2 regions of the Paraburkholderia sp. A3BS-1L genome follow, and region 1 is predicted to be linked to the other one. Evidence: predicted binding sites of a transcription regulator. Region 1 holds the regulator's gene; the other holds the start of a gene.
What was found. Region 1 encodes FliA, which starts transcription of late flagellar genes. Its sites were predicted from a motif close to CTAAAGTTTNNNNNNNNNNNGCCGNTA; they were not measured.

Region 1 (11,553 bases):
CGCGGCATCCCCGGCTTCCGCTGCCGGCAGCACGGCCGCGTCGTACACCGTGAAGCAGACCACGCTCGCGAACGGCATCGTCGTGCGCGAGTACGTCTCGCAGGCAGGCATGGTGTTCGGCGTGGCGTGGAACGGGCCGCAGCCGCCCGACCTCGCGACGCTGCTCGGCAACTATTTCCCGCAATACGTTTCCGGCGTGCAAGCCAATCGCGCGAGAGGCGTGCGTGGCCCCGGCGCGGTCGAGAGCAGCGGCCTCGTCGTGCACTCGGGCGGCCACATGGGCGCCTTCTCCGGCGAGGCGTGGCTGCCGCAGGCGCTGCCGGCCGGTGTCAGCACGTCCGACATCCAATAACGAACGGGAGGCCAAACGTGTCCATCCACGGAATCCCCGGCGCCTTCGTTCGCGCCCTGCGCGAGCCGCGTGCTTTTCTTTTTGCCGTGCTGTTCGCGCTGACAGCGGGCCTCGCCGCGTGCGGCGGCGGTGGTGGCGGCTCTGGCGGCTCCGGCGCAGGCTCCAGCGCCGGGGGCAGCGGCGACACCTCGTCGTTGCCCGCGGGTCCGCAGCAGCAGCCCATCGCCGCCACCGCCTCGAATACTGTGGCCGTGACCGTGAACCGGGGCATCACCGGCAATGTGCCCAATATCCCCACGGTGAGCGTGAAGATCTGCGTGCCGAACACCGGCACTTGCCAGATCGTCGACAATATTCAGGTAGACACGGCCTCGTTCGGACTGCGCGTGGTCAGCTCGGCGCTCGACAGCCTCAATAGCACGTTGCCGCTGACCACCAGCAACGGCGCGACGCTCGCCGAGTGCACGGGGTTCGCCGACGGCTACACCTGGGGCACGGTGCGAAGCGCCGACGTACAGATCGGCAGCGAGACGGCCGGCAACATTCCGATTCAGGTGATCGGCGATCTCGCCACGTCCACGGTCCCAACGAACTGTTCGAGCATCGGCCCGTCGCAGAACTCGGTGCAGGCGCTCGGCGCGAACGGCATTCTCGGCATCGGCGTCGCGCCGTGGGACTGCGGCTCGGGCTGCGCGAATTCCGTGCAGAACGGCTTCTATTACGCATGTCCCAACGGCACCACCAGCAACAACTGCGCGAACACGGCCGTCGCGCTGAACAACCAGGTGGCCAATCCCGTCGCGCACTTTCCCGTCGACAAAAACGGCGTGATCCTGCAGATGCCGCCCATCTCCAACAACGGCCAGGCCTCCGCCACGGGCACGCTGGTGTTCGGCATCGGCACGCAGTCGAACAACGCAATACCCACCTCGGTGCAGCGTTTCGCTACCGACGGGTCGGGCAACATGACCGGCACGTATAACGGCCACGCGGTGCGGTACGCGTTCCTCGACTCGGGCTCGAACGGCCTGTTCTTCGCCGATAGCGGCATTGCGCAGTGCGGCGGCAATCTCGGCACGTTCTACTGCCCGGCCAAGCCGCTCACGCTCAGCGCGACGCTCACCGACAAGAACAACGTGTCGAGCAACGTGAGCTTCAACGTGGTGAGCGCAGCGGCGCTGCTCAATAGCGGCTCCAATTTCGCGCTCAACGATCTCGCCGGCGCGTTCGGGTCGAACGCGAACCTCGACCTCGGCTTGCCGTTCTTCTACGGACGTTACGTGTATTACGGTTATGGCCAGGCGCCCTACGTCGCGTTCTGACGTGTTCTGACGCGCATTTGCCGCGCGTCCGCCGCTGCTGCGGCGGGCGCGCATGCCTGCCTCGCCCTGGCCCTCGTGCCGCCTTCGTACTGACCCTCGTGCCGCCCCCCGGCCACCCCATCTCCCGAACTACCCCGGTTTCCCCGTCCTGATCCGCCAATCGCCGCTTGCGCCCCGAGGCAATAATCGCTCTCACTGAAAAAGGGCGTGCGCCGTCACCGCAGGGGTGGCGGGTGTGCGTGCGCCGCGACCGGAGCATCCGTGGCAGAGGACAGCGACCTCGAAAAAACCGAATCAGCCACTCCCAAGCGCCTCGAAAAGGCGCGTGAGGAGGGGCAGGTCGCGCGTTCGCGGGAGCTTTCCACGTTCGCGCTGCTCTCGGCGGGGTGTTTCGGCGCGTGGATGCTGTCGGGCACCATCGGCGAGCATTTGCAGACGATGCTGCGCGGCGCGCTCACCTTCAACCACGCGGGCGCGTTCGAGACGAAGCGCATGCTCACGGGCGCCGGCGTGGCCGCGCGCGAAGGTCTCGTCGCGCTCTTGCCCGTGCTCCTGTTGACCGGCGCCGCCGCGCTGCTCGCGCCCATGGCGCTGGGCGGCTGGCTGTTCTCGACCAAATCCCTGGAGATGAAGTTCAGTCGCCTCAATCCGGTGTCGGGGCTTGGACGCATCTTCTCGGTGAACGGGCCGATCCAGCTTGGCATGTCGATCGCGAAGACGCTCGTGGTGGGCGGCATCGGCGGATCGGCGCTGTGGATGCGGCGCGACGAAATTCTCGGTCTCGCCATGCAGCCGCCGCCGCGCGCGTTCGCCGACGCCCTTCATCTGATTGCCGTGTGCTGCGGCACGACCGTCGCCGGCATGTTCGTGGTGGCCGCCATCGACGTGCCGTATCAGCTCTGGTCGTATCACCGCAAGCTGCGCATGACCAAGGAAGAAGTGAAGCGCGAGCACCGCGAGAATGAAGGCGACCCGCACGTGAAGGGCCGCATTCGCCAGCAGCAGCGCGCCATGGCGCGCCGCCGCATGATGGCGCAGGTGCCCAAGGCCGACGTGGTGGTGACCAATCCGACGCACTTCGCCGTCGCGCTCCAGTACGCCGACGGCGAAATGCGCGCGCCCAGGGTGGTCGCCAAGGGCGTGAACCTCGTGGCCGCGCGCATCCGCGAGCTCGCCGCCGAGCACAACGTGCCGCTGCTCGAAGCGCCGCCGCTGGCGCGCGCGCTCTATTACAACGTCGACATCAATCGCGAGATTCCCGGCCCGCTGTATGGCGCGGTCGCGCAGGTGCTCGCGTGGGTCTATCAGCTCAAGCGCTTTCGCGAGCACGGCGGCGATGTGCCGATGGCGCCCACCGACCTCGACGTGCCGCCGGAACTGGACAAGGGCGCGGTGAGCGACGAAGACGCCGCCGAGGAAGCGGACGAAGCGCTCTCGCCCGAGGAGCGCGCGGCCAGCGGCAGCGCACAAAACACCGCATCAAGCACAGCATCGAACCCCGCCCACGGCGCGAATCGCGATGACACGCGCAACGACGCCCGCAACGGCAACGAAGGAGCCACAGAATGAACGCCCGCACCGGTTTCCTCGCGCGGCGCCCGGACGTGCTGCAAGGCACGAATCTGCGCGCGCTCGCCGGACCGATCCTGATCTGCATGATCCTCGGCATGATGATCCTGCCGCTGCCGCCGTTCCTGCTGGATCTGCTGTTCACCTTCAACATCGCGCTATCGGTGATGGTGCTGCTCGTCAGCATGTACACCATGAAGCCGCTCGACTTCGCGGCGTTCCCGAGCGTGCTGCTGTTCTCCACGCTGTTGCGCCTCTCGCTGAACGTGGCCTCCACGCGCGTCGTGCTGCTCGAAGGCCACACCGGCCCCGACGCGGCCGGCAAAGTGATCGAATCGTTCGGCCACTTCCTCGTGGGCGGCAATTTCGCCGTGGGTATCGTGGTGTTCGTGATCCTCATGGTGATCAACTTCATGGTGATCACGAAGGGCGCGGGGCGGATCGCCGAAGTGTCGGCGCGCTTCACGCTCGACGCCATGCCCGGCAAGCAGATGGCGATCGACGCCGACTTGAACGCGGGCCTCATCAACGAGGAAGCCGCGCGCAAGCGCCGCACCGAGATCGCCCAGGAAGCCGAGTTCTACGGCTCGATGGACGGCGCGAGCAAGTTCGTGCGCGGCGACGCCATCGCGGGCCTCCTGATCATGGCGATCAACATCATCGGCGGGCTGATCGTGGGCGTGGTGCAGCACGGCATGCCGTTCGCCTCGGCGGGCGAGACCTATACGCTGCTGACGATCGGCGATGGTCTCGTCGCCCAGATTCCGTCGCTCGTGATCTCGACGGCCGCGGGCGTGATCGTCTCGCGCGTGGCGACCAATGAGGACATCGGCACGCAACTCACCGGCCAGCTGTTCACGAACCCGCGCGTGCTGATGATCACCGGCGCGATCATCCTCATGATGGGCATGATTCCGGGCATGCCGCACTTCGCATTCTTGCTGCTGGGCGGGGGCGCGATCCAGCTTGGCCGCGTGATGAAAAAGAGCGCCGAGGCGAAAAAGGCCAGCGCCGTGCTCGCGGACGTGCTGCCGGCTGCCGCCGCGCCCGTCGAGAACGCCGAGGCGAGCTGGGACGACGTGGCGCTCATCGACACGCTCGGGCTCGAAGTGGGCTACCGCATCATTCCGCTCGTCGACAAGAACACCGACGGCGAGCTGCTCAAGCGCATCAAGAGCATCCGCAAGAAGTTCGCGCAGGAAATCGGCTTCCTGCCGCCGGTCATTCACATCCGCGACAACCTGGAGTTGCGCCCGAACGCTTACCGCATCGCGCTAAAGGGCGTGGAAGTGGGCTCGGGCGAGGCGTTCCCGGGCCAGTGGCTCGCGATCAATCCGGGGCAGGTGAGCGCGGTGGTGCCCGGCACGCCGACCACCGACCCGGCGTTCGGGCTGCCCGCGATCTGGATCGATTCGAACATGCGCGAGCAGGCCCAGGTGTTCGGCTACACGGTGGTCGATTCGAGCACCGTGGTGGCGACGCACCTCAATCACCTCGTGGTGACGCACGCGGCCGAATTGCTGGGCCGCCGCGAAGTGCAGGCGCTGATCGAGCGCGTGCAGAAGGACACGCCCTCGCTCGTGGACGACCTCGTGCCAAAGGTGCTGGCGCTCACGACCTTGCAGAAGGTGCTGCAAAACCTGCTGGAAGAGGGCGTGCCGATCCGCGACATGCGCACGATCATGGAGTCGCTCGCGGAGCATGCGCCGCGCATGCCCGACGCACACGACCTCACGGCGGCGGTGCGCATCTCGCTGGGCCGCGCGATCACGCAGCAGTGGTTCCCCGGCAATGCGGACATGCAGGTGATGGGGCTCGACGCCAATCTCGAACGCGTGCTTTCGCAGACGCTGACCTCGGGACCGAACCCCGGGCTGGAGCCGGGTCTCGCGCATACGCTGCTCACGCAGACCGAAATGGCGATGGGACGTCAGCAGGCGTTGGGACTTGCGCCCGTGCTGCTCGTGCAGCATGCGCTGCGGCCGATGCTCTCGCGCTTTTTGCGCCGCAGTCTGCCGCAGTTGAAGGTGCTTTCGTATGCCGAGGTGCCGGATACGCGCAATGTGCGGGTGGTGAATGTGGTGGGGGCGGGGTGATGAGCTGAGGGGGCGAGGCGTCAAAACGCTTCGAGAAGATCCAGAGTCGATGTAACGCCGATTGGCGCCGGCGCTTCCAGCATTGCCTTGTGCAGCGTGAATTTGCGTTCGCGCTCGCTCGCGAGGTCGTCGAATCCCTGCTTGAGGGCATCAAAACCATAGGTCTTCAGGCTTGACGCTGACGACTTCTTCGCCAGCGCGGGATTTCACGATTTCAGCCAACTCGATATCTTCGAGCCGGTCGCAGATCGCTTCCCATTGGTCGCCAGCTCAGAAAAGACCAAATATGCGACTAACTGTGTCCACAATGCCGAGCGCACGAAGTCGCAGCCCAGAGCCTCAGGTTCCGGGCACTCGCCATCCCCCGAATTACCCACCTTTCCCCGCCCTGATCCACCGATCGTCGAGGGCTCACCTTCGAAATAATTCCAACATCGGAGAAGGGCCCGTGCGAGAGCGCAAGGCCCGCGGTAATCCAGACGCAAACGACGGGCGGCGCAGGCCGCTCACCTCACTCAGGGGCTTGGCTTGAACATTCGCAAATTCATCGGTGGCACCAGCCGCGACGCGTTGCGCCTCGTGCGCGAAGCGCTGGGTGCGGACGCCGTCGTATTGTCGAATCGCACGCTCGACGACGGCAGCGTCGAAATCGTCGCGCTCGCGGACCGCGACCTCGCAGCGCTCGCGCCGGCGGACGGCGGAGCGCCCTTTGGCGGTGCGCCCTTTGGCGGAGCGCCTCTCGGCGGCACATCGTCCGCCGGTGGTCAGGCGCAGGCTGGCGCGGGCTTCGCGGCGAAGCCGTCGCGCGCCGCGATCGGCGCACCGCCTGCCGCCAGCACTGCGGCGACCGCTGGCAACCCTTACGCAAGCGGCGGCATGCCCGACGTGTTCTCATCGGTGTTCGGCGCGAGCCCGGAGGTGGGCGCGGAGCGCGACGCCGCTGGGGCGGACGCCGCGGCACAAGGCGAAGCCGATGAAGGCAACCACGACAGCGACAGCGACGACACCGCCGTCTCTCTCGGACAAGCCACGCAGGCAAAGCTGAGCGCCGAAGCGTCCGAAGCCGCGGCAAAGCCGTTCTCCGCTTCGCGTGCCGCGGCGGGCCAGCAAGCCAGGCAACCCGCAGTCGAGTCCCAGGACGCACCGCGCACGATGGCCGAATCGAACCCCTGGCTGATCGACCACGCGCGCCGTATCGCGAATCAGCAAGCGAACCAGCAAGCGAACCGGGACACGGCCCAGCCGGGCATGACGCCGGCCGCCGCGATGGCGAAGGGCCTCGGCGTGGCCGCCGACCCCACGCATCGCGCCGATATCGACGCGAACACGCCCGAATGGGCGCGCCAGGCTGCGCACGTCGCGGCGCGCCGCGCGGCCCGCAGCATTGGCCAGAGCCCCGATGCGGCCGGCCCGGCGCCCGCCGCTCAAAGCGTTCAAAGCGCCCCTAACCCGGCCCAGGCCGCCCAGAGCGCACAACCCGCCGCGCCCAGCACCGCACAAACGGTGAGCGAAGCGATCCGCGCGCGCATCGAGCAGGTCGTCAACGAAACCGTGATGCACGAGCTCGCCTCCATGCGCGGCATGATGGAAGAGCAGTTCGCGGGTCTCCTGTGGGGCGAGCATCAGCGCCGCAACCCGATGCAGGGCGCGCTCACGAAGCAGCTTTTCGCGGCCGGCTTTTCGGCGCAGCTCGTGAAGATGGTGGTCGACCGCCTGCCCAGCGTGGAAACCGAAGAGGCCGGCATGGAGTGGGTTCAGTCGGTGCTCGAATCGAACCTGCCCGTGCTCGAGGACGAAGAAGCGCTCATGGAGCGCGGCGGCGTATTCGCGCTGATGGGCCCGACCGGCGTGGGCAAGACCACGACCACGGCGAAGCTCGCGGCGCGCTGCGTGATGCGCTTCGGCGCGAGCAAGGTCGCGCTGCTCACGACCGACAGCTACCGCATCGGCGGCCACGAGCAACTGCGCATCTTCGGCAAGATCCTCGGCGTCTCGGTGCATGCGGTGCGTGACGGCGCCGATCTGCAACTCGCGCTCACCGAGCTCAAGAACAAGCACATCGTGCTGATCGACACGATCGGCATGAGCCAGCGCGACCGCGCCGTGACCGACCAGATCGCCATGCTGTGCGGCACGGGGCGCCCGGTGCAGCGCCTGCTGCTGCTTTCGGCGACCAGCCACGGCGACACGCTCAACGAAGTCGTGCAGGCGTACCAGCACGGCCCGGACAACTCGCCGCTCGCGGGTTGCATCCTCACCAAGCTCGACGAAGCGACCAACCTCGGCAGCACGCTCGACACGGTGCTGCGCTACAAGCTGCCGGTGCACTACGTCTCCACGGGCCAGAAGGTGCCAGAGAACCTGTACGTGGCCACGCGCCGCTTTCTCGTGCGCAGCGCGTTCTGCGTGCCGCGCGATCGCTCGCCGTTCGTGCCGCACGAGGACGATATTCCCGCGCTGCTCTCCGCGCTCTCGACGCGCTCGGCCACGCAAGCTCCCGAGGTCCGGTTTGGATAAGTTCGTGATCGATCAGGCAGAAGGCCTGCGACGGCTGCTCGCGCGCGAAGGCTCGCGCGTGATCGCCGTGACCGGCGGCCACGGCGCACCCGGGCGCACGACCGTGGTGATCAATCTCGCGGCCGCGCTGATCGCGCTGGGCAAGGACGTGCTCGTGATCGACGAGTGCCTTGGTCCGCGCTCGGTCAGTGCGCAGCTCGGCGGCGGCATGCGCGGCGTGAGCAACGAAGCGCGCGGCAATGCCGCAAGCCTCGCAGGAAACTTCGCGCCGAATTTCGCGGCGGTGATGCGCGGCGAGATTGCGCTGGACCAGGCCGTGGCGCGGCATGCGCTGGGCTTCGGCGTGCTGGCCGCGCCGCGCGAGCAGTGCGTGGGGGCGCAGCTGGATGCGCCATTGAGCAAGCTGCTGGCCGGTCCCGCCGATTTCGTGCTGATCGACGCGCGGCTCGACGCCGAAGGTGCGCTCTCGCCGCTCGCCTTGCACGCGCACGACGTGCTGATCGTGATGCGCGTGACCGCGCAGGCGATCACCGACGCCTACGCCTGCATGAAGCGGCTGCATTTCGCGCATGCGATTGGGCAGTTCCGCGTGCTTGCGAACCACGTGGCGAGCGCCGCCGACGCGCAAGCCGCGCTCGAGAATCTCGCGGGAGTGGCGAGCCGCTACCTCGCGGTATCGCTGGAGCGCGCGGGCAGCGTTGCCGCCGATCCGCACATGCCGCGCGCGCTGCAACTGTCGCGCTGCATCGTCGATGCGTTTCCGTCGACGGCTGCCGCGCGAGATTTTCGCCACGTGGCGGCCGAACTGCCGCACTGGCCGCTGCGCCCCGCGCTGTTGGCATCGGCGGGCGCGCCGGCGAGTCCGGAGCAAGCGGCGAATTCATTCGTTTCATCCGCCACGGACGCCCCGTCCGCGAGCGCGACGGCCTATGCGGGATGGCGGGCGGATTCGCCCGTGCACGCGCATCGGCACGTGTGACGGACACAGGAAGGAGAGCCAGATGTATAACGCTCAAGGAAAGATTTCGCAGGCCGAAGTGCTCGCGAAGTACGCGCCGCTCGTGCGGCGGCTCGGATTGCAGCTCGTGGCGAAAATGCCCGCGAGCGTGGATCTCGACGACTTGATCCAGGCCGGCATGATCGGCTTGCTCGACGCTGCGAATCGCTACAAGGAAGATCAGGGCGCGCAGTTCGAGACCTACGCGAGCCAGCGCATTCGCGGCGCCATGCTCGACGAGCTGCGCAGCAACGACTGGCTGCCGCGCAGCCTGCGGCGCACCTCGCGCGAAGTGGAAAGCGCGGTGCATCAGGTGGAGCAGCGGCTTGGCCGCTCGGCGAGCGAGACGGAGATTGCCGAGCATCTGCAGATGCCGCTCGACGAGTACCAGAGCATGCTGCAGGACCTGCACGGCAGCCAGCTCATCTACTACGAAGACTTCGACCGCTCCGCCGACGACGAGCCGTTCCTCGACCGCTATCGCGTCGATCACTCGGACCCTCTCTCGGCGCTGCTCGACGAGAGCCTGCGCGGCGCGCTAGTCGAGGCGATCGAGCGGCTGCCCGAGCGCGAGAAACTGCTGATGTCGCTGTATTACGAGCGCGGCATGAACCTGCGCGAGATCGGCGCGGTGCTGGAGGTGAGCGAGTCGCGCGTGTGCCAGTTGCACAGCCAGGCGGTGGCACGCTTGCGGGCGCGGCTGCGCGAGATGTCATGGGCGGGGACGGAGCATTAGTCGGGCGTAGTGGCGAGGGGTTTCAAACCCTACATGGATGTGTACATCGCGTCATGATGACAACCGCTTCGAGAAGTCCGTCATCAAGCCGGAAACGACTGCGCCGGCCATGGGGTTCGTGATGCTGCAGCGCGCCGTGACGCGCGCTGAGTTCGCTCAGATGCCAAGTGTGAGCGACGTGCTGGCGCGTCGGATTACACGCACGCTGCTCGACTTTGGATCGCTGAATGCGTCTTCGCCGCGAGGCGATCTTTCCTTTGGACTGCCCTTGAAGAGCCTTCCGTTTCTGTTTCCAGTGCTTTGGCCGGAGGTTGATCAGGGGTGAAATGTTTTTTATGGTTTTTGCTGATTTGTGGGGAAGTCGTTTCGCGACCCACTGCTGACAGTCGACCACCAAGCGTTGAAAGGCAGGTATAGGGGCTCAGCAGTCCGTCTATCGTGGCTTTGCACACAGGCAAACCGACGAACATCCCGGTGAAACGCCCAAACCTTGTTCATTGACACATATCAACCGCGTCTGCCGCCACTCGCTCATCATCAGCTATCGAAACAGGGCATGCTGGGGGCGAGTTATGAAAGGACGCATATTCGTCATTGGCGCCTCATTGAGCGGGATTAACGCGCTTTCGCGGCTGATCGCGCTACTTCCCGAGAATTTCCCATCTTCAGTATTTATCACGCAGCATGTGGGCGCTCACAGCCCGGGCATGCTGCCCCAGATTCTCAGCAACGCGGGACGACTGAAGGCCATACATCCCAAGAACACCGAGCTAATCGAGCCGGGGCGAATCTATGTGGCGCCACCGGATCGCCATATGCTTGTGCAGCGAGGATATATACGCCTGTCTCATGGCCCTCAGGAAAATCACACACGGCCCGCTATCGATCCGCTTTTCCGGTCGGCGGCCATCTCTTATGGCCCAGCCGTGGTGGGAGTCGTATTGACCGGACAGCTTGACGACGGTATGGCTGGCTTGCTTGCAGTCAAGGACAGGGGCGGCACCGCCATTGTGCAGGAGCCTTCCGAAGCAACAGCGGCCTCGATGCCTAAAAGCGCTCTCGCCCACGTCAAAGTGGATTACTGCTGCAAATTGGCAGAGATGGCAGCACTTTTCGTTCGTCTCGCCAATGACGACCCGGAGCCCAATGAGGACCGTAATCTCGATGAACTTATCGATATCGAAAACCGGATCGCCGAGGGTATCTTCGATCTTCAGGACTGGTGGAAGCTCGAAGGGATGAGCAGTCCATGTGGTCTGAATTGTCCTATTTGTCGAAGCGCCCTTTACGAGCTGCGCGACAAACGAATGATGCGATTCAGATGCCGCGCGGGACATGCTTTTTCCGCAGAAAGTCTCCTTGCGGAACAAGCTGACTCCAGGGAGACACAGCTCTCGGCTCTGTTCGGTTCGCTTACCGAAGAAGCGACGCTTGCGAAGCGCCTGAGAGACGCGCCTGTCTACAAGGAGCGCATCGACTTGACTGCGAGCCTGAACAGCAAGATCCAAGGCATAGAAGTGGAGTCCACACAGGTTTGTGAATGGCTACGCGCGCTAACTAATCTGGTAGAGCCCGATCCCGACGGAGGATTCTGACCTGCGGGAACGCCCGTCTGCAGGCTGTAAGATGTCGGCTTGAGCGGCGTAAAGCGGCCGCCTGAGGCAGCCTCGGCCGACCACAGCCCATCCCGGAGCGCGCGTTATTTCCAAAAAGTCAGAGCAGAATTTTCCATCACCGCCGACAGCACCAGATCCACTGTCCTCGCAGTTAGCACCCGGAAACAAAAAAGCCGAAGCCCCCGTGCTTCGGCTTTTCAATTCCCCACGCAACTGCCAACCACGCGAGGAACAAGGGCCAGTTACAGCCCGAACGCCGGCAGGCGTCCATCCGGCCCGTACAGCATCGACGTGCCGTTGCCGGTTTCGCCCCGCAAAATCGCGAGCGCCCGGCGATTATGTTCCATG
Region 2 (11,553 bases), on a different replicon from region 1:
ACGCGCAGCGCCTCGAATTCCGGCACCCGGTGCGCGAGCGTCGGCCAGATGACTTCGTCGAACAGATTGTGATCGACTTCGTCGAGCGGCAGATCGTTCGGGTCGTTCTCTTCGCCCGGCGAGGTCCCGGTGATGTACGTCATGCCTTCGGGTCGGAAGTAAACGCCGGTGGGATCGATCAGCAGCGGGCTATTCGCAAGACGCGCCGGCGACGACACATTGAAAATACTGCGCCGCCGCGCATACACCGGAATGTCGATGCCCATCATTTCGGCGATGCGGCGCGCCCATGCACCCGCGGCATTCACGAGCGTATCGCAGGCATAACGCTCGCCGTTGCTCGCCAGCACGTGCGTGACCTTGCGGCCATCGAGCTCGAGACCATGCACATCCGCCGCCACGTAGCGCGCGCCCAGCGACTGCGCCTTCTTGCGCAGCGCCTGCACGAGCCCATAGCCGTCGAACCAGCCTTCGCCGCTCACGCCATAGGCGCCGGCGGCAATATCGTCCACGTTCAGCCACGGAAACTTTTGCTTGAGCGCGTCCGGCGAGAGCAGCGCGATATCCGCGCCCAGGCGCGTTTGCAGCGCGTGGTTCTCGCGCAGCGTGGCCTCGCCCGAGGGCGTGGCCAGAAACAGATAGCCGCCCTCGTGCAGGTCGATGGACGGCTTGTGGCCGTCCACCGCGAGACGCTCGCCGATATCGCGAAGAAATTCGATGCCGTACAGCGACATCTGAATCGACAGCGGCGTGGAGAACTGCTGCCGGATCGAGGCCGCCGACAACGCCGACGACGACCTCGCATAGCTCGGATCCCGCTCGATCACCGTCACGCCTATCGTCGGGTCCGTTGCGCGCAAGAAGTACGCAATAGAGCTACCGATCACCCCGCCGCCAACGATTACGACTTTTGCGCTCACGACTCGCTCCAGATTGCGTTTTTTAGTCGATGTTGAAGTCGATGCCTTGTGCGAGCGGCAGCGCCGACGAGAAGTTCACGGTGTTCGTCGCGCGCCGCATATAGGCCTTCCACGCGTCCGAGCCCGACTCGCGGCCGCCGCCGGTTTCCTTCTCGCCGCCGAATGCACCGCCGATTTCCGCGCCGCTCGGGCCAATGTTCACATTGGCAATGCCGCAATCGCTGCCCGATGCCGAAAGGAAACGCTCGCTTTCGCGCAGATCGGTCGTGAACACGCACGACGACAGGCCGTGATGCGCGGCGTTGTTGGCTTCGATGGCGTCCTCGAAACGGCTGTACTTGAGCACGTAAAGAATGGGCGCGAAGGTCTCGGTGAGCACGACCTCGGTTTGCGCGGGCATCTCGACGATGGCCGGGCGCACGTAGAAGCCCTTCTCGTTGCCCGCGACCACGTGGCGCTCGCCGCCGAAGACCTTGCCGCCTTCGCTGCGGGCCTTTTCCAGCGCCGCCTGCATGCGATTGAACGATTGCTCGTCGATGAGCGGCCCCATCAGCGTGCCCTGCTCCAGCGGATTGCCGATCGAAACCTTGCCGTAGAACGTCTTCAGGCGCTCCACGGTCTGCTCATAAACGCTTTCGTGAACGAACAGGCGGCGCAGCGACGTGCAGCGCTGGCCCGCGGTGCCGACCGCCGAGAACAGGATGCCGCGCAGCGCGAGCTCCATGTCGGCGGTGCCCGAAACGATGCCCGCGTTATTGCCGCCGAGCTCCAGAATCGTGCGGCCAAAGCGGCGCGCGACTTCCACGCCCACCGCGCGGCCCATTTCGGTGCTGCCCGTGGCGCTCACGATATTCGAGCGCGGGTCGGCCACCAGCTTCGCGCCTACGTCGCGCCCGCCGGTCACGAGGCTCGTAAGCCCCTCGGGCGCGCCGCCGAATTCCTTGAGCGCGTCCTGCAGAATCTTGTCGACGGCCAGTGCGGTCAGCGGCGTCTTTTCCGAAGGCTTCCAGATCACCGCGTTGCCGCACACCAGCGCGAGCGCGGCATTCCAAGACCACACGGCTGCCGGAAAATTGAACGCCGAGATCACCGTGCACACCCCCATCGGATGCCAGCTTTCGGCCATGCGGTGGCCGGGGCGCTCCGAAGCGATGGTCAAGCCGTACAGTTGACGCGACAGGCCCACAGCGAAGTCGCAGATGTCGATCATCTCCTGCACTTCGCCCAGCCCTTCCTGAAGGATCTTGCCGGTTTCGAGCGTGATGATGGCGCCCAGCGCGGCCTTGCGCTCGCGCAGCTTGTTGCCGAGCACGCGCACCAGTTCCCCGCGTCGCGGCGCCGGCACGTTGCGCCAGGTCTTGAATGCCTCGTGCGCCTTCGCCAGCGCGGCGTCGGCTTGAGCGACGGACTGGCTCGCCACGCGGCCAATCAGTTCGCCATTGATGGGTGAATGCACGGCGATGTCGCCGGCCTCGGCGAGATGGGAAATGCCAAGTTCCGAAAGGATGGTGGATGCGTTCACTGGGAGACCTCGTCGATGTTTCCGATAGGAAATATTGTTGCTGAAACAGACTATACACGCAGACCGAAGCCCCGGCAATGCTCCAGGCAAGCCAAGCCGCGGCCGCGGTTTGCAAGAAAATTTCGCATCGGAAACTGATGTGTTTTGAAGATGCAGTGGCATTGTCGGCAGCCACCGGACCGGTATCAACCGATATCTATGCACGACCTGATGCGCTTTAGTCATCAAGCCCGGGGAAGTGGGGAATTCAACGAGGTGTTGCGAGGCGGGCGAGGTATCGGGAGATACCCCATTGGCGGAGCGGGGGACGAATTGGGGCCGACGGGGGCCGATCGGGGCGGGCAGTCGCCGCCCCCTCGCTCAGAACTGAGCGATGCGCTGATACTGATTGGCGTTGCTAGTGGCCTGCATGGCCGTGCGGTATTCCGCGCTCAAGGACTCCTGGGCAGCTTGCGCGGCTTGTGCGATGCGCAGGTCGATCGCCTGGATTTCCCGCAGCATGGCGAGCGCATCGGCTGACTGCTGCGCGGAAAGCGCCATCAGCAGCGGCGAGCGCTCGCCCGCGAGCTGCGCGGCGCGCTCCCACTCGCCCACGGCGGCCGCCTGCTCGATGTCTTTCGTGAACCGCTGGATGCGTTCGATCTGGGCCAGTGCTTGCATGACCGGTGACCTCGTCAGTTCTTGTTGGTGGCCATCGCGCCCGCGCTGTTCTGGCCGCCGAATAGCTGGGTGAGATATTGCTGGTTGTTGCTCATCGTCGCCATCAGCGTATTGAGCGCCGTGAATTGCGCGGTGTACATGCTGGTGAGCTGTGACTGATACGTCGCTAGCGACGACTGCTGCGACGAGAGATTCGTGAGGTCCGTATTGAGCGCCTTGGTGCGCGTCTGGATCGCGCCGCTGCTCGACAGATAGCTCGTGATATTGGTGTTCAGTTGCGCGGCCACGCCATTGGTCGAGCTGAACAGCTTGGCCAACGTGGCCTGGTTGTTCTGCAGCGCGCTGCTCAGCGTGCTGCTGTCGACCGCGAGCGAACCGTCGGCGTTCAGCGTCACACCGATCGTCGCGAGACTCGTGGTCGTGTTGCCGTTCTTCACGCCGGTTGCGACGATCGAGGCCAACTGGTTGCGCACGAGGTTCAGCGTCGAGTCGCCGAGCAGCACGCCCTGCGAAGTCGCGGTCGAGCTGTACGCGGTAAGCGTGCCCATGGTCGTCACGAGCGTGTTGTAGAGCGTGACGAAATTGTTGATCGCATTCGACTGCGAGCTCGTGTCCTGCGCGATCGTGAGCGTTTGCGGCGATGTACCCGTGGTGTCCACCGATGCTGCGCTCAGGCTCAGCGTGACGCCCGCAAGCGCGGTAGTCACCGAGTTCGTCGCGTTGGTCACGCCGGTGCCGTCGAGCGTGAAGTACGCATCCTGCGCGGCGGTGGTCTGGCTCCAGTTGGGCGTGGCCGGCGAGCCGGAAGTCTGCACGTTGCTGAGCGTCGACTGGTTGGCCGTGAGCTGCGCACTGGTCGCGCTCGCGTTGCCGCTAAGCGACGTGCCGGCGTTGCCGGTAACCGCCAGGCCGTTCAGCGGGTCGCCCGTGGCCGTATCGCTGACCTGAATGCTGATGGCGTTCTGCGATCCGGTGGCATTCGCGTGCAGCACGAGGTGCGCGCCATCGGCGCCGTTCACGACCGTGGCCGTCACGCCGGGATTGTTGCTCGCGCTGTTGATCGCCGCCGCAATGCCGGAAACCGTGCTGTTGCTGCTGTCCAGTGAAATCGTGGTGCTCGCGCCGCCGATCGAGAGCGTCATCGTGCTCGGCACCGAAGCGAGCGGCTGGCTTGCGCCGTAGCCCCTCGACGTGAGGACCTGCGCGGTCGCGATCTGCGCGACGTCGATCGAATACGTCCCCGCCACCGCTCCGCTGGCCGCCGTGGCCGCGATGCCCGTGCCGCTCGTGCTCGCCTTGAAGGCGTTGACGGTCGTGCCGTCCGAGAGCGAAGTGAGGCCCGCCTGCAGCGCCGAAAGCGCAGCCGAGAGCGTGCCGTATGCGGAGATCTGCGTGTTGTCCAGTTGAGCCTGCGAAGACAGTGTCGCCGCCTGGCCCGCGATCTTGCTATTGACGAGCGCCGTGACGAGCGAGCTCACGTCCATCGACGAATTGCCGGTCGAGCCGCTGATGACCGACTGCGCGGCTTGCTGCAGCGCGCTATTGGCCGACGCTGCGGCGCTGGAGGCCAGATTCGCGTTCGAGATACCGGATACGGTGGACATGAAGGGGCTCCGTGCGTCGGCGATGCCGGGTGGATCGGTTCAAGTACGGTTCAGGTTTAAAAACGCCAAACGGGAGGTTGTCCTCCCGGTTGGCAAGCGCCGCGCGCCCCGGGTATGGCGGGCGGAGCGCGCGGCGCGTACTGCTTGACTCACATGAAGCGCTTGTTACTGCAGGAGCTTCAGGATCTGCTGCGGCTGCGAGTTTGCTTGCGCGAGCACCGAGATGCCGGCTTGCTGGAGCACTTGGGCCTTGCTCAGGGCGGCCGTTTCTGCCGCGAAGTTGGCGTCCTGGATCGACGATTGTGCTTGCGACAGGTCGGTCGACTGGGCTTGCTGCGCCGTGCTGATCGCCGTGAAGCGGTTTTGTGCGGCGCCAAGCGTTGCCTGAATGTTGTTGACCGTGTTCAGCGCGTCGTCGATCGACTGAATGGCCTTGTTCGCGCCCTGGACCGTGCTGACGTCGACCTTGTCGACGGTTTGCGTCGTGGCGGACGACGCGACCGAGAACTTCGTATTGCCGGCAGTCGGCGTGCCGAGTTTTGCAGCGGCCGGAGTCGCCGGATTATAAGCTGTAGCGCTAGTGAATTCCTTCGTAACGACATTGCCGGACGCGCTGAGCTGGTTGCCGTTCTGATCCCAGAACGTATAACCGTAGTTACCGTCCGACTTCACCGTAATCGACGTGACGTCGCTCGACTGCGGACTGGCCGAGCTATCGAGACCCGTCGATGCATTAAGATCGAAGCCCGACAGCGTACCGAGCGTCGTGCCGTTAGCAAGGGGGCTGCCTGCGGTCAGCGCCTGAGCGTTCACCTTGTCGATTTCAGTGGCCACGGTTGCCGGATCGATGTTCGAAGCAGCCTTGATCTTGATCTGGCCAGGCGTCGTCGTCGTGTCGAACATACCCGAGGTTGAGAACGACACGGCCTGCCCGTTCTGATCGGTCACCGAGAAGCTGCCCTTGCCGTCCGAAACGAGGTTCAACTGCGTAACTTCCGTACCCTTCGATGCAGCGTTGGTGCCATCGCTCGCGGCTTGCCAGACGTTGCCGTTCGAGTCGAGCGAAACCGCGAGCGAGGCGATCGTGTCACCCGCCTTCACAACGCCGCCGCCGAGCGACGATGCCGCAACGCCCTGCGAGAGGTTCAGGCTGATCGTCTGGCCGACGTTCGCGCCCACCTGGAATGACACTGCGCCGAGCGAACCGTTCAGCACGTTCATGCCGTTGTACGTCGTTTGCGACGCAATACGGTTGATTTCCGAAACCTGCTGCGACACTTCCTGCTGCAGCGCCTGACGGTCCGTATCGGTCATGCCGCCGTTCGTCGCTTGCACGGCCAACTGCCGAATCCGCTGCAGACTATTCGTCAGCGACGACAAACCGCTCGATGCCGTTTGCACCATCGACACGCCGTCGTTCGAGTTCGACACGCCCTGGTTCAGACCGTTGATCTGGGTCTGCATGATGTTCGAGATCGCAAGACCCGCTGCATCGTCCGCTGCGCTGTTGATGCGCTTGCCCGACGAGAGGCGCGTGATCGCTTGCGACAGCGCGCTGCCCGAGCCGGTCAGGTTTTGTTGCGCGACGAGCGAGTTGATATTGCTGTTGATTCCGAGCATGGAAATTCTCCTGATTGGGACTGAGCCCGTTTGCGCCACGGCTGCCGTGGCGTCGGCGGACTGTCAAACGCGTTGTTTCGACCGCCATGTTTGGGGTAACGACCGCCCACCAGGGAACTTTAGAGGGACATATGCAAAAAATCTGATCTTATGCTCAATCAGGGACATGACAGACACGCGGGAAATGGCCGCCGAATAGCCGAAAACAAATGCCAAATAGTTGATTTTTTTGGAATAATCAATCCGGCGTTTCAGTCCATGCCCTTCAAGCCATCGTTGGCGCGCGCGAATCCGCGCGCCCTGAAAGGGTCGCGCGGATCCGGCGCAATTGACTAGTCGAGCGATTTACGGCGCTGGCGCTACAAAGACATCGGTGGGATTGCTTGCATTCCCGGTCGTTTGCACGAAGAACGGCACGAACTCCGTATCGGTTGCACCCAACCCTTCATAATCCCCGATAAAGTACCCTTCGGCATAAGGCGCGGTTTTCATATCGAAGGACCCCGCGATATGCAATTCATTGCCGAAATTCTGGCCCCCGCGCGGCGAGGTGATGCGCCAGTAATCCGTCGGCAGCGTGGTGTCCGTGGACTTGAGCGTGCGGAAGTCATAGTACGTGACGGCCACCACGCCCGCAGGGTTGACCCGCACGGCAGGATTGAATGCGGGTCGGCCCGAAGGCGTATTCACCCGCATGGGCGCGCTCCATGTCTTGCCACCATCAGCGGACGTCGATAGCGCCACCTCGTCGTACTTCCCGCCATTGAAGCGCGAATCCTGCCAGACGACATAAAGCCGCCCCGTCGCCGGATCGATCGCCGGTTCGGGAATGATGTCCCCGGTGCGTATCGGCGTGCCGGAATTGGGATCAAAAACCGAAACCGTTTGCAGCGTCGAAATGATCTGAGGTTGGGTCCACGTGGCGCCATCGTCGGTGGATTTGATGAACGCTACCCTGCCTGCCCCCTGGTTGAATGGCGGCGTGATCAGATCGAAAAAGTCGTAGAGCGTCCCGTCCTGCTGATTGACCACGATCTGATTGCCGATCGTCTGCTGCCGCGAGGGCACCTTCACGATTTCCGCGGCGGTACTCCAGGTCTTGCCGCCATCCACGGTCTTCGAGAACAATGTCGGGCCGCGGTAAGCGGCCGTATGGAGATTCGCGTAGGGGTTGCCGTTCGGCAGTTCGAGCCGGTCCCATACCGCATACGCCACGCCGGCCTTGATCGGATTCGCAGTCACCGATTCCTTGTCGTTGAAGTACTGCAAGGTAGGCTCGTTGTTGGCGATGATCACGCTGAGGTTTCCCCAGGTCTGACCGCCATCGCTGGAAACCGCTGCGGCCACGGCATTGCTGTTGTTGGAGTTGTTGAACGAGATGGAGACGGCATAGGCGGTGCCGTCGGGGCCGATGGACACCCATGGGTCAGAGGCGCGCTCGTATCCGAGCCCGTTCGCACATGCGCTAAAGGGCAAGGACGTTTGCCCCCAGGTGTGACCGCCGTCGAAGGAGAAGCCGGCAACGAGGCCATGAGAGCCGCCGTCCGACCAGCGGTCCTGCTGCCACGCGCCGATGAGGTTGGACGAGTTTTTCGGGTTGACGGCCACCCACGGCTCGACCTCGCTATTCACAAAGACAGTGCTGCTCGATGATCCGCCAATGGTGCACGTGGCAAAGGGGCTTGGACCCGAAACCAGTGTGGGACTGGCCGAGGCCGGTGCGCTAACCATGAGCGTGGCAGCCGCCGAAACGCCGAGCAGCACGGCGCAAGACTTGTTGCGATGCATGAAAGGACTCCTTATTTCTATGCGGCCCGCAACAGCCATGGGCCGTCAGCACGGGTATCGCCAGCGCGACGGTCACGCAATTGCACCACCTGCTATCAGCCTTTTCCCGCTGGCTACCTAGGTCACACCCATTCGATAACGCCGTACTTCGGCTCCATCGATCTGCAGGAAGTGCATTTGAATTTAGATCACACGAAAGCGGTTAGACTGAAATTTTTTGTAACAAATCGGATCAGTCGCTCCTCATGCAACGTTTGGGAACGTAGCGGCCCGGGCACTTTTACTCCGGCAGGAACAGTGAATTGAGGCGCAGGGCATTTATTACCTCACCGTCCAATCCTAAGCTTCACTCAACGACCGCCAGACAGGCCGGTCGCTTCGCTCCATGTTCCCGAGGTAGTCGAAATGAAAACCCTGATTCAAGCCATCGCTGTCGCATCGGCTCTCGCCGTGCCGGCACTCAGTTTCGCCGCGCAAACCCAGCCGCTGACCCGCGCGCAGGTTCGCAACGAGTATGTCCAGCTCAAGCAAGCCGGATACGAAGCGACCGACTACAACTACGAGGCCAGCATGCGGGCCGCAGAAGCGAAACTCGCGCATCAATCGGAAGCACCGGCACATTGAGGCTCCCTTTTCACGCTTCGCGCTCCCCGTGAAGCGCGTCAAAACCGATGAATGATCCCGGGGCCGACAGCAAATCTCGTCGATCCATGAATTATTTCGAATAACTAATTTACTAGTACAGATGCGTTACGCCGCCGCGATCCGGCGCACATCGCGGCGGGAAATACCGTGACGCTTCGCGATCAACGCGCCAACCGGAACACCCGGACGAAAAGCCGATCCTGCCGGCGCACAGGATCGCCGCGCGCAACGCGGCTTCGGAACCAGCAAGGGAAAACCCTGCTCATCAATGTAACGATCAATCGAATAAAGGTATGGCGCGGCTCGGCGCGTTCTCCCGCATGCCTGGAAAGGCCGTCCGACAAGGCTCATGGCTCGCCGCCAGCCCCCGCTCACGCGGTCGCCGCGCCTTACCCCGCAGACATGCCAATAAATAAAATCGATACCTGGATAAGCACGCCGCAAGCCTGCCCGTCGGCGTTCCGGTAAAGTCGACGGCCATGGAACACCGCTGACATGGACAACAACGACCTTCCTAATCTCGCGTGTCTGTATGCGGTATTGCGCGTGGCCGAGATGGGCAGCGTGAGCCGCGCCGCCACCGCCCTCTTTCGCGCCCAGTCGGCCATTACGCGGGCCGTGCAGCAGATCGAAACCGCGCTGGGCGCGCCGCTGTTCGAGCGCAAGCCATCCGGCATGCTCGCGACGCCCGTGGGGCGAGCGGTGCTCGAGCGCAGCGAGCGGGTGTTCGCCGAACTCAACGAACTGGCGAGCTGGTGTGCGATGCGCCAATCGCGCAAGCGCGCAACGCGGGCAGGCGGCTTGCCGGCCTACCTGCTCAACACCCGCCGGCTGCAGTTGTTTTCAACGCTTGCGCGCTACCGGCACATGCCCAGTGCGGCGCGTGCGTTGAACGTCACGCAACCCGCGGTCAGCAGCGCGGTGCGGATTCTCGAAATCGGCGCGGGATTTCCGCTGTTCCATCGGCATCCGCGCGGACTGCTCCTGACGGCCGACGGCGAAACCTTCCTGCTGCACGTGCGCCGCGCGTTGAACGAATTGCGCCACGTCGCCGACGACGTCGCCGCGCTGCATGGCAGCGTCCAGGGCATCGTCACCGTGGGCGCGCTGCCGCTCGGCCGCACGCTGATCCTGCCGGAAGCCGTGGCGCGCGTCGTCACGCGCTTTCCGAAGGTGCGCGTGATCACCGACGAGAGCGCCTATGAAGCGCTGGTCGCGGGCGTGCACGCGGGCGACATCGATTTCATCCTGGGTGCGCTGCGGGTGAACGATGCCACCAGCGGCCTGGAAAACGAAAAGCTGATGTCGGAGAATTTGGTCATCCTCGCGCGGCACGACCATCCACTCGCCAAGGTGAAGGACCTCCCCCTCAAGAATCTTGGCGATGCCCAGTGGGTACTGCCGCGCAGCGACTCGCCCACGCGGCGGCTGTTCGAGACGCTGTTTCGCCGCGCGAAAATCAGGCCGCCGATGCCGACGGTCGAAACGGCGGACCTCGCCATCATTCGGGGGCTGCTGCTGCATACCGACATGATTGCCGTGCTCTCGGCGCAGCAGCTACACTACGAGTGCGCTTCAGGAATGCTGGCCGTGCTCGATGTGCCCATGCGCGACACGACCCGCGATATTGGCCTGACCACGCGCACCGGCAGCCCGCCCTCGCCGGCCGCGCACGAGCTCATCAACGCGATTCGCCTCGTCTCGGCCGAGATCGCCCGCGCCCGCAATAAGTAACGGGCATTGCGCGAATGACTCGTCAAGCGGCACCTCGAGTCGTTGCGCTTTCTTCCCGTCCCCCGTTCAGCGCGTGCTAACCCCCGGCACGAGATGAATCCGCTTTTCCGTCTCCGCTTCCACCGCCGCACGCGTGTAGAGCAACGGGAAATAGCGGCCATCGAGCCACATCTGCGCCAGGTCCCGATAATGCGGACTATCCGGGTCGCCCGATTCGCCGGGCAGGTTCATCGCGCGCGAGTTGTCCCAGTTGCCCACGTCCACGATCACGCGAAACGACGGCCCGTTGGTCTGCCGGAAATCGCGCTCGCGGTAAGTGGACTGGTTCGGCGTGTACGCGCTGCCGCCCTTCGGCAGCGGCCCGACGTTCAGCTTCGCGCGCATGTCGTCGTCGACGAGACCCGCGAACGGATGCGCGTTGAGGTTCGTCTGCAGCTTTCCCCACGCCCATGCATGCGCGTCCGCGCCCTGCAACGTGACCATCTCGTCGTAGGCGTCGCGCAGGCTCGCGAGCAATAGCGCGTCGCGTTTCGCGGGCGGGTCATCGCCGAAACGCGCATCCGGATGTTCGAGCATGTCGAGCATGACCGCGGTGTCCGGCGCGCCGAACGCTTGCGCCGCATCTTTCGGCAGCACGGCTTCCTTGAACACGCGCCTGAGGTGGCGGCTCAGCCATGCCTCTTCGAGCGCGGCCTGCGCCGAGTCGGCGCCCATTTGCGCATCCCAGCCATGCAATAGCGCAAGCGCCGCGCGCGTGTGCGGATCGTCGCTGTTGAGCGGCGCGAGCAGCGCAACGAGCCGGCGCGCCGGAATCGACACGATGTCGTTCTGCAAGCGCTCGCTGTCTTCGATCGACACCTTCGGCAACGACTTCAGCACTTCGTCGATGCGTTGATGACGCGACCCGTTGGTCCACTCGAAGCCAAGCTTGCGCTGCGCATAGGGATAACCGCCGGGCAGATTCATTTCATTCGACGTCGTGAAATAGCCGCTCGACGGATCGTAGCCCGCCGGCAGATCGTCGCGTCGCCAGAAGCCGGCCCATTCGTAACGGCCGTCG

Region 2: P5W99_RS23105 (flagellin) is a predicted target of FliA. The motif match lies at 6,423-6,449, and genes of this name have one in related genera.

What each region holds. Positions count from the first base shown of each region.
Region 1 covers NZ_CP120442.1:3,162,225-3,173,777, reverse strand. The annotation lists gene P5W99_RS14555 (DUF2844 domain-containing protein) at 1-352, shown strand, start outside; gene P5W99_RS14550 (DUF3443 domain-containing protein) at 376-1,674, shown strand; gene flhB (flagellar biosynthesis protein FlhB) at 1,936-3,243, shown strand; gene flhA (flagellar biosynthesis protein FlhA) at 3,240-5,339, shown strand; gene flhF (flagellar biosynthesis protein FlhF) at 5,868-7,856, shown strand; gene P5W99_RS14530 (MinD/ParA family ATP-binding protein) at 7,849-8,835, shown strand; gene P5W99_RS14525 (RNA polymerase sigma factor FliA) at 8,858-9,589, shown strand; gene P5W99_RS14520 (hypothetical protein) at 9,627-9,914, shown strand; gene P5W99_RS14515 (chemotaxis protein CheB) at 10,162-11,184, shown strand; gene P5W99_RS14510 (flagella synthesis protein FlgN) at 11,448-11,553, opposite strand, start outside.
Region 2 covers NZ_CP120443.1:1,782,629-1,794,181, forward strand. The annotation lists gene P5W99_RS23085 (NAD(P)/FAD-dependent oxidoreductase) at 1-920, opposite strand, end outside; gene amaB (L-piperidine-6-carboxylate dehydrogenase) at 943-2,442, opposite strand; gene fliT (flagellar protein FliT) at 2,803-3,102, opposite strand; gene fliD (flagellar filament capping protein FliD) at 3,117-4,706, opposite strand; gene P5W99_RS23105 (flagellin) at 4,872-6,326, opposite strand; gene P5W99_RS23110 (sialidase family protein) at 6,672-8,057, opposite strand; gene P5W99_RS23115 (DUF4148 domain-containing protein) at 8,520-8,738, shown strand; gene P5W99_RS23120 (LysR family transcriptional regulator) at 9,255-10,493, shown strand; gene P5W99_RS23125 (penicillin acylase family protein) at 10,560-11,553, opposite strand, start outside.